Regions from separate parts of the Burkholderia ubonensis genome, predicted to be linked through region 1. Evidence: predicted binding sites of a transcription regulator. Region 1 holds the regulator's gene; the other holds the start of a gene.
The links. Region 1 encodes FliA, which starts transcription of late flagellar genes. Its sites were predicted from a motif close to CTAAAGTTTNNNNNNNNNNNGCCGNTA; they were not measured.

Region 1 (4,411 bases):
GACGACCGACGCGCCGGCGGCGCCGGTGGCGGGCTCTGCCGCCGCCGCTGCGCCGGCCGCGGGATCGTTCGCCGCACGAGTGCCTGCCGCGGGATCGCCTGCCGCGGGATCGCCCGCCCCCCCTTCCGAACCCGCGCCGTGGCTCGTCGAGCACGCGAAGCGCCTGACGCAGCAGCGCGAAGCGCTGATCGCGCGCGCGCAGGCGACGCCGGCGCAGGAAGTTGCGCCGCGCGCCGCGCACGAAGCGACGCCGCCCGAGTGGGCGCGCGACATCGTGCGCAACGTCGCGCGCCGCGTGCCGGCGGACGACGCCGCGCCGCGCCGCGGCGCCGACGCGCCCGCCCCGAAGGCGGCGGACCGCGCGCGCGTGACTGAAGACACGGCCGCCGCGGTGGCCGACGCGGTGAAGGCGCGCATCGAGCGGATCGTCAACGACACGGTGATGAACGAGCTCGGCTCGCTGCGCGGGATGATGGAGGAGCAGTTCGACAGCCTGATGTGGCACGAGCGCCAGCGCCGCAGCCCGGTGCACGGCGCGTTGACGAAGCATCTGTTCGCGGCCGGCTTCTCCGCGCAGCTCGTGCGGATGATGGTCGACAACCTGCCGCAGGGCGAAGGCGAGCAGACGTTCGAGCAGGCGGCCGAATGGGCGCAGTCGGTGCTCGAGTCGAACCTGCCGGTGCTCGACAGCGAGGAAGCGCTGATGGAGCGCGGCGGCGTGTTCGCGCTGATGGGGCCGACGGGCGTCGGCAAGACGACCACCACCGCGAAGCTCGCCGCGCGCTGCGTGATGCGCTTCGGCGCGAGCAAGGTCGCGCTGCTCACGACCGACAGCTACCGGATCGGCGGCCACGAGCAGCTGCGGATCTTCGGCAAGATCCTCGGCGTGCCCGTGCACGCGGTGAAGGATGCCGGCGACCTGCAGCTCGCGCTGTCCGAGCTGCGCAACAAGCACATCGTGCTGATCGACACGATCGGCATGAGCCAGCGCGACCGTGCGGTGTCCGACCAGATCGCGATGCTGCACGGCGCGAACACGCCGGTGCAGCGCCTCCTGCTGCTCAACGCGACGAGCCACGGCGACACGCTCAACGAGGTCGTGCAGGCCTACCGCAGCGCGGCCGGCCATCCGGACGCGGCATCCCCGGAGCTCGCCGGCTGCATTCTCACGAAGCTCGACGAGGCGACCCACCTCGGCGGCGTGCTCGACACGGTGATCCGCTACAAGCTGCCCGTCCACTACGTGTCGACCGGCCAGAAGGTGCCGGAGAACCTGTACGTCGCGACGAAGAAATTCCTGATGAAGAGTGCCTTCTGTGTGCCGCGCGACGGCTCGCCCTTCGTGCCGCAGGACGAGGACATGCCGACGCTGCTTTCCGCGTTGACCGCACGTTCGACCGCCGAGCTGCACGAGGTGCGCTTTGGATAAAAGGATGATCGACCAGGCCGAAGGATTGCGGCGCCTGCTGGCCGGGCGCGCTTCGAGGATCGTCGCGGTGGCGGGCGGGCCGGCGGGCGTCGGCTGCACGTCGACCGTCGTGAACCTGGCCGCGGCGCTGGCCGCGCTGGGCAAGGACGTGCTCGTCGTCGACGAGCGCGCGAACGTGCATTCGGCCGCCGCGACGCTCGCCGGCTCCTGGCTGCGGGACGGCGAGCGCGCGCGCGTGTCCGCCGGGTTCGGCGTGTGCGCCGCGTCGCGGCTCGCGCGCGCGGGCTACAGCGACGCGCAGCTCAGCGATTTCGTCGACGGCCCGGCCGACATCGTGCTCGTCGACGCGCAGCTCGACGCCGACGGCGGGTTCTCGGCGCTCGCGCGCGAAGCGCACGACGTGCTGATCGTCACGCGCGTCGCCGCGCAGGCGATCACCGAGGCGTACGCGTGCATGAAGCGGCTGCATTTCGCGCATGCGATCGCGCAGTTCCGCGTGCTGACCAACCACGTCGGCAGCCACGCCGACGCGAAGACCGCGTTCGACAACCTCGCGGGCGTCGCGAGCCGCTACCTGACCGTGTCGATCACCGACGCGGGCTGCGTGAGCGCCGATCCGCTCGTCGAGCATGCGCGCGAGCTCGTGCGCACGGCGGTCGACGCGTTTCCGTCGTCGCCGGCCGCGCGCGATTACCGGCAGATTGCCGCCGACCTGCTGTACTGGCCGCTGCGTCCGCGGCCGGGCGCCGGCGCGGCGCGGGCGCGGGCGGCAGCACGTCGTTCGAGGCGGGCGCGGCGCACGCCGCGTGAGGGCCACCGGAAGGAGAGAGCCATGATGTACAACGCTCAAGGAAAGATTTCGCAGGCCGACGTGCTCGCGCAATACGCGCCGCTCGTGCGCCGCCTGGGCCTGCAGCTCGTCGCGAAGATGCCGGCGAGCGTCGATCTCGACGACCTGATCCAGGCCGGGATGATCGGCCTGATGGACGCGGCCGGGCGCTACAAGGAAGACCAGGGCGCGCAGTTCGAGACCTACGCGACGCAGCGGATCCGCGGCGCGATGCTCGACGAGCTGCGCAGCAACGACTGGCTGCCGCGCAGCCTGCGCAAGACGTCGCGCGAGGTCGAGCATGCGGTGCACCAGGTCGAGCAGCACCTCGGCCGCGCGGCGAGCGAGGCCGAGATCGCGCAGCACCTGAACATGCCGCTCGACGAATACCAGGGGATGCTGCAGGACCTGCACGGCAGCCAGCTCATCTACTACGAGGATTTCGACCGCGCGGCCGACGACGAGCCGTTCCTCGACCGCTATCGCGTCGATCACGCCGATCCGCTGTCGTCGCTGCTCGACGAGCACCTGCGCGAGGCGCTGATCGAGGCGATCGAGCGGCTGCCGGAGCGCGAGAAGCTGCTGATGTCGCTGTACTACGAACGCGGGCTGAACCTGCGCGAGATCGGCGCAGTGCTCGAAGTGAGCGAATCGCGCGTGTGCCAGCTGCACAGCCAGGCGGTCGCGCGGCTGCGCGCGCGGCTGCGCGAGCAGGCGTGGGTCGGCGCGGAGAACTGAGCGGCAGCGGCGGGCGTCGCGCGCGCCGACGCCGCGCGTGCGGCCGCCCGCCCAACCCCACATTTCTCGCCACGATTTGCTACAATCCCACCCGTTTTCCGAGGAGCGTTGCGACGGACCGTCCAGCGTCCGCCAGGCTCGGAAAGCTTCACCAAGCGGCCGGGCCGCGGCGCAATGCGCCGGCTCCCGCTTCCTGAACGGCGCTCACGTCACCATTTTCTAGAACTTTTTTAGAAAGGAGGGCGTGATGAACGCCGTCATCGATTCCAAAGCTTCCAACGATTACGTCGTCGCCGACATGGCGCTTGCCGGGTGGGGCCGCAAGGAACTGAACATCGCCGAGACCGAAATGCCGGGCCTCGTGCAGATCCGCGACGAATACAAGGCGCAGCAGCCGCTGAAGGGCGCGCGCATCGCGGGCTCGCTGCACATGACGATCCAGACCGGCGTGCTGATCGAGACGCTGAAGGCGCTCGGCGCCGAAGTCCGCTGGGCATCGTGCAACATCTTCTCGACGCAGGACCACGCCGCCGCCGCGATCGTCGAGTCCGGCACGCCGGTGTTCGCGTTCAAGGGCGAGTCGCTCGACGAATACTGGGAATTCTCGCACCGCATCTTCGAATGGCCGAACGGCGAGTTCGCGAACATGATCCTCGACGACGGCGGCGACGCGACGCTGCTGCTGATCCTCGGCTCGAAGGCCGAGAAGGACCGTTCGGTGATCGCCAAGCCGGCCAACGAGGAAGAAGTCGCGCTGTACAAGTCGATCGCGAAGCACCTCGACGTCGACGCGAACTGGTACTCGAAGCGCCTCGCGCACATCAAGGGCGTCACCGAGGAAACGACGACCGGCGTGCACCGCCTGTACCAGATGGAAAAGGACGGCCGCCTGCCGTTCCCGGCGTTCAACGTGAACGACTCGGTCACGAAGTCGAAGTTCGACAACCTGTACGGCTGCCGCGAGTCGCTCGTCGACGGCATCAAGCGCGCGACCGACGTGATGATCGCGGGCAAGGTCGCGGTCGTCGCGGGCTACGGCGACGTGGGCAAGGGCTGCGCGCAGTCGCTGCGCGGCCTGGGCGCGACCGTGTGGGTCACCGAGATCGATCCGATCTGCGCGCTGCAGGCGGCGATGGAAGGCTACCGCGTCGTGACGATGGAATACGCGGCGGACAAGGCCGACATCTTCGTGACGGCGACCGGCAACTACCACGTGATCAACCACGATCACATGAAGGCGATGCGCCACAACGCGATCGTCTGCAACATCGGCCACTTCGACTCGGAAATCGACGTCGCGTCGACCCGCCAGTACCAGTGGGAAAACATCAAGCCGCAGGTCGACCACATCATCTTCCCGGACGGCAAGCGCATCATCCTGCTGGCCGAAGGCCGCCTCGTGAACCTCGGCTGCG
Region 2 (4,411 bases), 370 kb from region 1:
CGGATCGTCGATCACCTTCGCCACGCGCACGCCGCCGACGCCCTGGCCGGACGCGGTGCGCGCGCGGCCCTGCGGATCGGCCGCGAACACGACCTGCTTCGCCTTGTACGGCTTGCCGTCGGGGCCGGTCGCGCTGTCGGCGTTCGCGATGTTCGACGCGGTGACGTTCAGGCGCTGCGACTGCGCGGACAGCGCCGAGCCGGCAACGCCGAAGATGTTCATCAACGAGGGCATGGAGGCTCCTTATGCTCGATGCGGATTGCGGTCACGAGTTCGACGTGATCGCGGCGATCATCGCCTTGATCTGCTGGGTCATCACGGTCATCCCGCTTTCGTAGTGCAGCGCGTTGTTCGCGAACTGCACGCGCTCGACGTCGAGCTCGACCGTGTTGCCGTCGAGCGCCGGCTGCGTCGGCTGGCGGTATTGCGGGCGGCCGTAGTCGTCGGCCGGCCCGCCGGTCGGGATCAGCTTCGCGTTGCCGGCCATGTGGCCGGGCGCCGTCGACGCCATCGTCATCCCGCTCGTCACGCCGGCCGGCTGCGCGAGCGGCAGCTGCGCGGCGTTGCTCGGCGCGACGCCGCCGTTCACCTGTTTCAGCGAGCGGGCGAGCGTCGACGAGAAATCGACGTCGCGCGCCTGGTAGCCCGGCGTGTCCGCGTTCGCGATGTTCGACGACAGCAGTTCCTGCCGATAGGCGCGCACGTCGAGCGCCTGGCGGCCGAATGCGAATTCGGCATCGAGTCTGTCCAGCATGTGTGCGTCTCTCCGTTTGAAGCGCTGCACCGCTCTTTCGCCGCACGGCGGCCAAAGAGGCTTTTTTCCATGACACGCATGGTAGGCGGCGCCCGCAACCGGCAATCGGGCGAATAACGCGGCAAAGCCCCCCTCTATTCATCGTTTGCGCGGCGGCCCCGCTCCCTAGAATGCCAATCGGATCAACGGATCGAGGACACGACGATGACCGGCAGCGCACTTCGCAACGACGGCGCACGCGGCAAGCGCGTGCGGCGTGCGTTCGCGCTCGCCGCGGCGTTGTGGCTCGCGGCGCCGGGCGCGCACGCGGACGACGGGATGATCGTGATCCCCGGCCGCGGCGAGTCGGCCGAGACCGCGCTCGCCCATGCGAGCGCGGCGGGCGTGGCGGGTGTGGGACAACCGGGCCGCGGCGGCGCAGGCGGCGCAGGCGTTGCGACGGTCGCGGGCAGCGGCGGCGCGGCGCCGGTCGGGAATGCCGGTGCCGGCATGGTCGGCGCGGGCACGGTTGCACCTGCCGCGCAGCCGGCCGGCACGATGGTCGTGGTCGACGTCCCGGCGCCGGCTGCGGTGCCGAGCGCCGCCCCGCGCGCCGCCTACGCGGACGCGCGCGCCAATTCCGTCAGCAGCGCCTATGCCGCGCACGCCGCTACTGCCGCTACCGCCTCCAGTTACGCCGCTCCCCGCTACGCGGCACCGCGCGCTGCCGATCCGGGCGCCGTCGCGACCGTCGTCGCCGGCGCGCCCGAACCGGCGTCGAACGCGCCGCGGCCGGCCTTCGCCGCGCGCGCGGCCGCCGTGCGCACCGCGTACGCCGCGCCCGCGCCCCAGCCGGCCGCCGCGGCGCAGCCTGCGACCCCGCCCGGCCAGCAGGACCCCGACACGATCCGGCGCACGGCGCTCGCCTTCCTCCAGCAGCAGATCGCCGGCCTGCCCGGCAAGCCGGCGGCGAGCGTCGCGCCCTCCTTTCCGCGCGGGCTCGCCGCGTGCACGACGCTCGAGCCGTTCCTGCCGACCGGCGCGCGCCTGTGGGGCCGCACGACGGTCGGCGTGCGCTGCGCGGGCGAGCGGCCGTGGACCGTCTACCTGCAGGCGAAGGTCACCGTGCAGGCCACCTATTACACGGCCGCGCGGCAGATCGCGCCGGGCGAGGTGCTCACCGCGGCCGACCTCGTCGCGCGCGACGGCGACCTGACCCTGCTGCCGCTCGCGGTCATCACCGATCCGGCGCAGGCGGTCGGCTCGACCGCGCTCGCGCGCGTCGCCGCGGGGCTGCCGTTGCGGCAGGACATGCTGAAGAGCGCGGCGTCAGTGTCGGCCGGCCAGACCGTGCGGGTCGTCGCGGCCGGGCCGGGTTTCACGATTTCCGCCGAAGGCAGCGCGCTCGCCAACGCGGCGCCCGGCCAGTCGGTACGGGTGCGGATGGCGGCCGGGCAGATCGTCACGGCGATCGTCAAGGACGCCGGCACGGTGGAGATTCCGCTATAGGGACCGGACCCACCGCAACATTGCAAAGAATTGTTTATTCGGAGAATTTCGCACCCGCGATGCTAAAGTTCGGGCCGGACCGGCCGTTATCTGGGTCAAACCGCACAGGAATGCCATCGTGAAAATCGATTCCACTCCGAACCCGAGCCCACTCGCGCCCACCGGCAACGGCGCGACCCGCGCGCAATCCGGCGCGGCTTCGTCGTCGTCCGCGCAGGCCGGCGACGCTGGATCGACCGGCGGCGACACGAGCGTGAACCTGTCGGGCCTGTCCGGTCAGCTGCGCACGCTGTCGGCGTCCGGCAACGCGGACATCGACACGGGCCTCGTCCAGTCGATCAAGGACGCGCTGAGCAACGGCACGCTGACGATCGACGCGAGCAAGATTGCCGACGGCGTACTGAATACCGCCCGCGAACTGCTGCAACGGCAGCGCTCGCAGAGCAACTGAGCCGGCCCGGGGCCCGTCACGCCCTGACCGGTCCCCTGGATGGCCGGCATGCGGGAACGCGTGCCGGCGCGACGAGCATGACGCGATGAGAGACGAGCTGCTGGCCACGGTCAACGACGAACACGCGACGGTCGAAGCGTTCGCGTCGCTGCTCGCCTATGAGGAAAAGGCGCTGACGACGCCCGAGCCGCTCGAGGCGCTGCCCGACATCATCGAGAAGAAAACCGTGCTGATCGACCGGCTCGCACAGCTCGAGCGCACCCGCGACACGCAGCTGTCCGCACTCGGCTTTCCCGTCGGCAAGAAAGGGATGGACCAGGCCGCCGAGCGCGACGCGCGCCTGTCCGGCAGCTGGCAATTGCTGCAGCAGGCCGCCGATCGCGCGCGCCGCGCGAACGCGAACAACGGCATGCTGATCCGCATCCGGATGGACTACAACGAACGCGCGCTCGCGGTGCTGCGCGACGCGCCCGCGCGGGTCGGCTTCTACGGCCCCGACGGCCGCGTGTCGGCGCTGGTGCGCTGAGCGCCGCGCGCGCCGCAGCGCCGGCGCCCCGTCGCACCATGCGCGGCCGCGCCGCACTCCCCTTCCTTTACAGCAACGGACACGCGGTGACCTGCGTGCCGCGTTGCGCGCAAAGCCGTTCGTAGTCGCGCAGATACGCGCGCTCGTCGTCGTCGAGCAGCGCGACGTCGATCAGGTCCCAGTCGTAGCCCACGGTGACGAGGTTTTCGAACGCGACGGTGCCCGCTTCGGCGTCGTCCGCATGGATGATCACGATGTTCTCGATCCGCACCCCGCCCTTGCCCGGCACGTAGATGCCCGGCTCGACCGAGATCACCGCATTCGGCACCAGGCCGTACTTCGACCCCGGCGCGAACCGCACCCCGCCTTCGTGCACGTGGATCCCGACGCCGTGCCCGGTGCCGTGGCCGAAATCATGGCCGTGATCGCGGCACACCTGCCGCACGGCCGCATCGACGTCGCCGCCCGTCGCGTCCTTCGGGAACGGCGTGACGAGCCCCTTGATGCACGCCTTCAGCGCGACCGTGTAGATCTCCCGCTGCCACGGCTGCGCGACCGTGTCCGGGCGGGTCCGGCGCAGCACGACGCGCGTGCAGTCCGTCGCGAAGCCGCCCTCGTAGTACGCGCCGCTGTCGAGCAGCACCAGCTCGCCCTCCGTCAGCTCGACCTCCGGGCTCGCCGCCGTGTAGTGCGCGGACGCGCTGTTCGCGCCGTTCGCCGCGATCGTCGTGAACGTCAGCGCCACCGCCGAGCGCGCGCCGTATGCGTCATTGATCACGCGGGCCAGGTCGTATTCGGAATGCCGCTGCCCCGGCTCGCCCGTCTTCGCCCAGCGCATCGCGTCGGCGATCGCCGCGGAGCTGCGCGCGAACGCGTCGCGGAACTGGTCGAGCACTTCCGGCGTCTTCGCGGCCCGCATCGCCTCGACCGGGCTGAAATCGGCATGCCCGGCCTGCGGCCACACGCGGCGCACCGTGTCGACGAGCGCGCAGTTGACCGACTCGAAGCCGTAGCACACGTGCTCGGCCACGAACTGCGCGAGGAAGCGCTCGAGCTCGTCGAAGTCGCGCCGGATCACCTGCAGCACCGGATACGATTCGAGGTCGACCGGGCAACGGTCGCAGCCTTCCGGCAGGAACAGCACGACCTGCGCGCCGATCACGAACAGGAAGCCCAGGTGCGACGACGCATT

Region 2: the regulator FliA is predicted to act here: its motif matches at 2,305-2,331, upstream of flgM (flagellar biosynthesis anti-sigma factor FlgM).

What each region holds. Positions count from the first base shown of each region.
Region 1 is NZ_CP013420.1:2,267,282-2,271,692, reverse strand. Features, by position in the region: gene flhF (flagellar biosynthesis protein FlhF) at 1-1,429, shown strand, start outside; partial or broken gene WJ35_RS10450 (MinD/ParA family ATP-binding protein) at 1,422-2,239, shown strand; gene WJ35_RS10445 (RNA polymerase sigma factor FliA) at 2,262-2,996, shown strand; S-adenosyl-L-homocysteine riboswitch at 3,091-3,209, shown strand; gene ahcY (adenosylhomocysteinase) at 3,244-4,411, shown strand, end outside.
Region 2 is NZ_CP013420.1:2,639,463-2,643,873, reverse strand. Features, by position in the region: gene flgC (flagellar basal body rod protein FlgC) at 1-234, opposite strand, end outside; gene flgB (flagellar basal body rod protein FlgB) at 266-754, opposite strand; gene flgA (flagellar basal body P-ring formation chaperone FlgA) at 959-2,242, shown strand; gene flgM (flagellar biosynthesis anti-sigma factor FlgM) at 2,361-2,693, shown strand; gene WJ35_RS12040 (flagella synthesis protein FlgN) at 2,779-3,219, shown strand; partial or broken gene WJ35_RS32640 (M24 family metallopeptidase) at 3,287-4,411, opposite strand, start outside.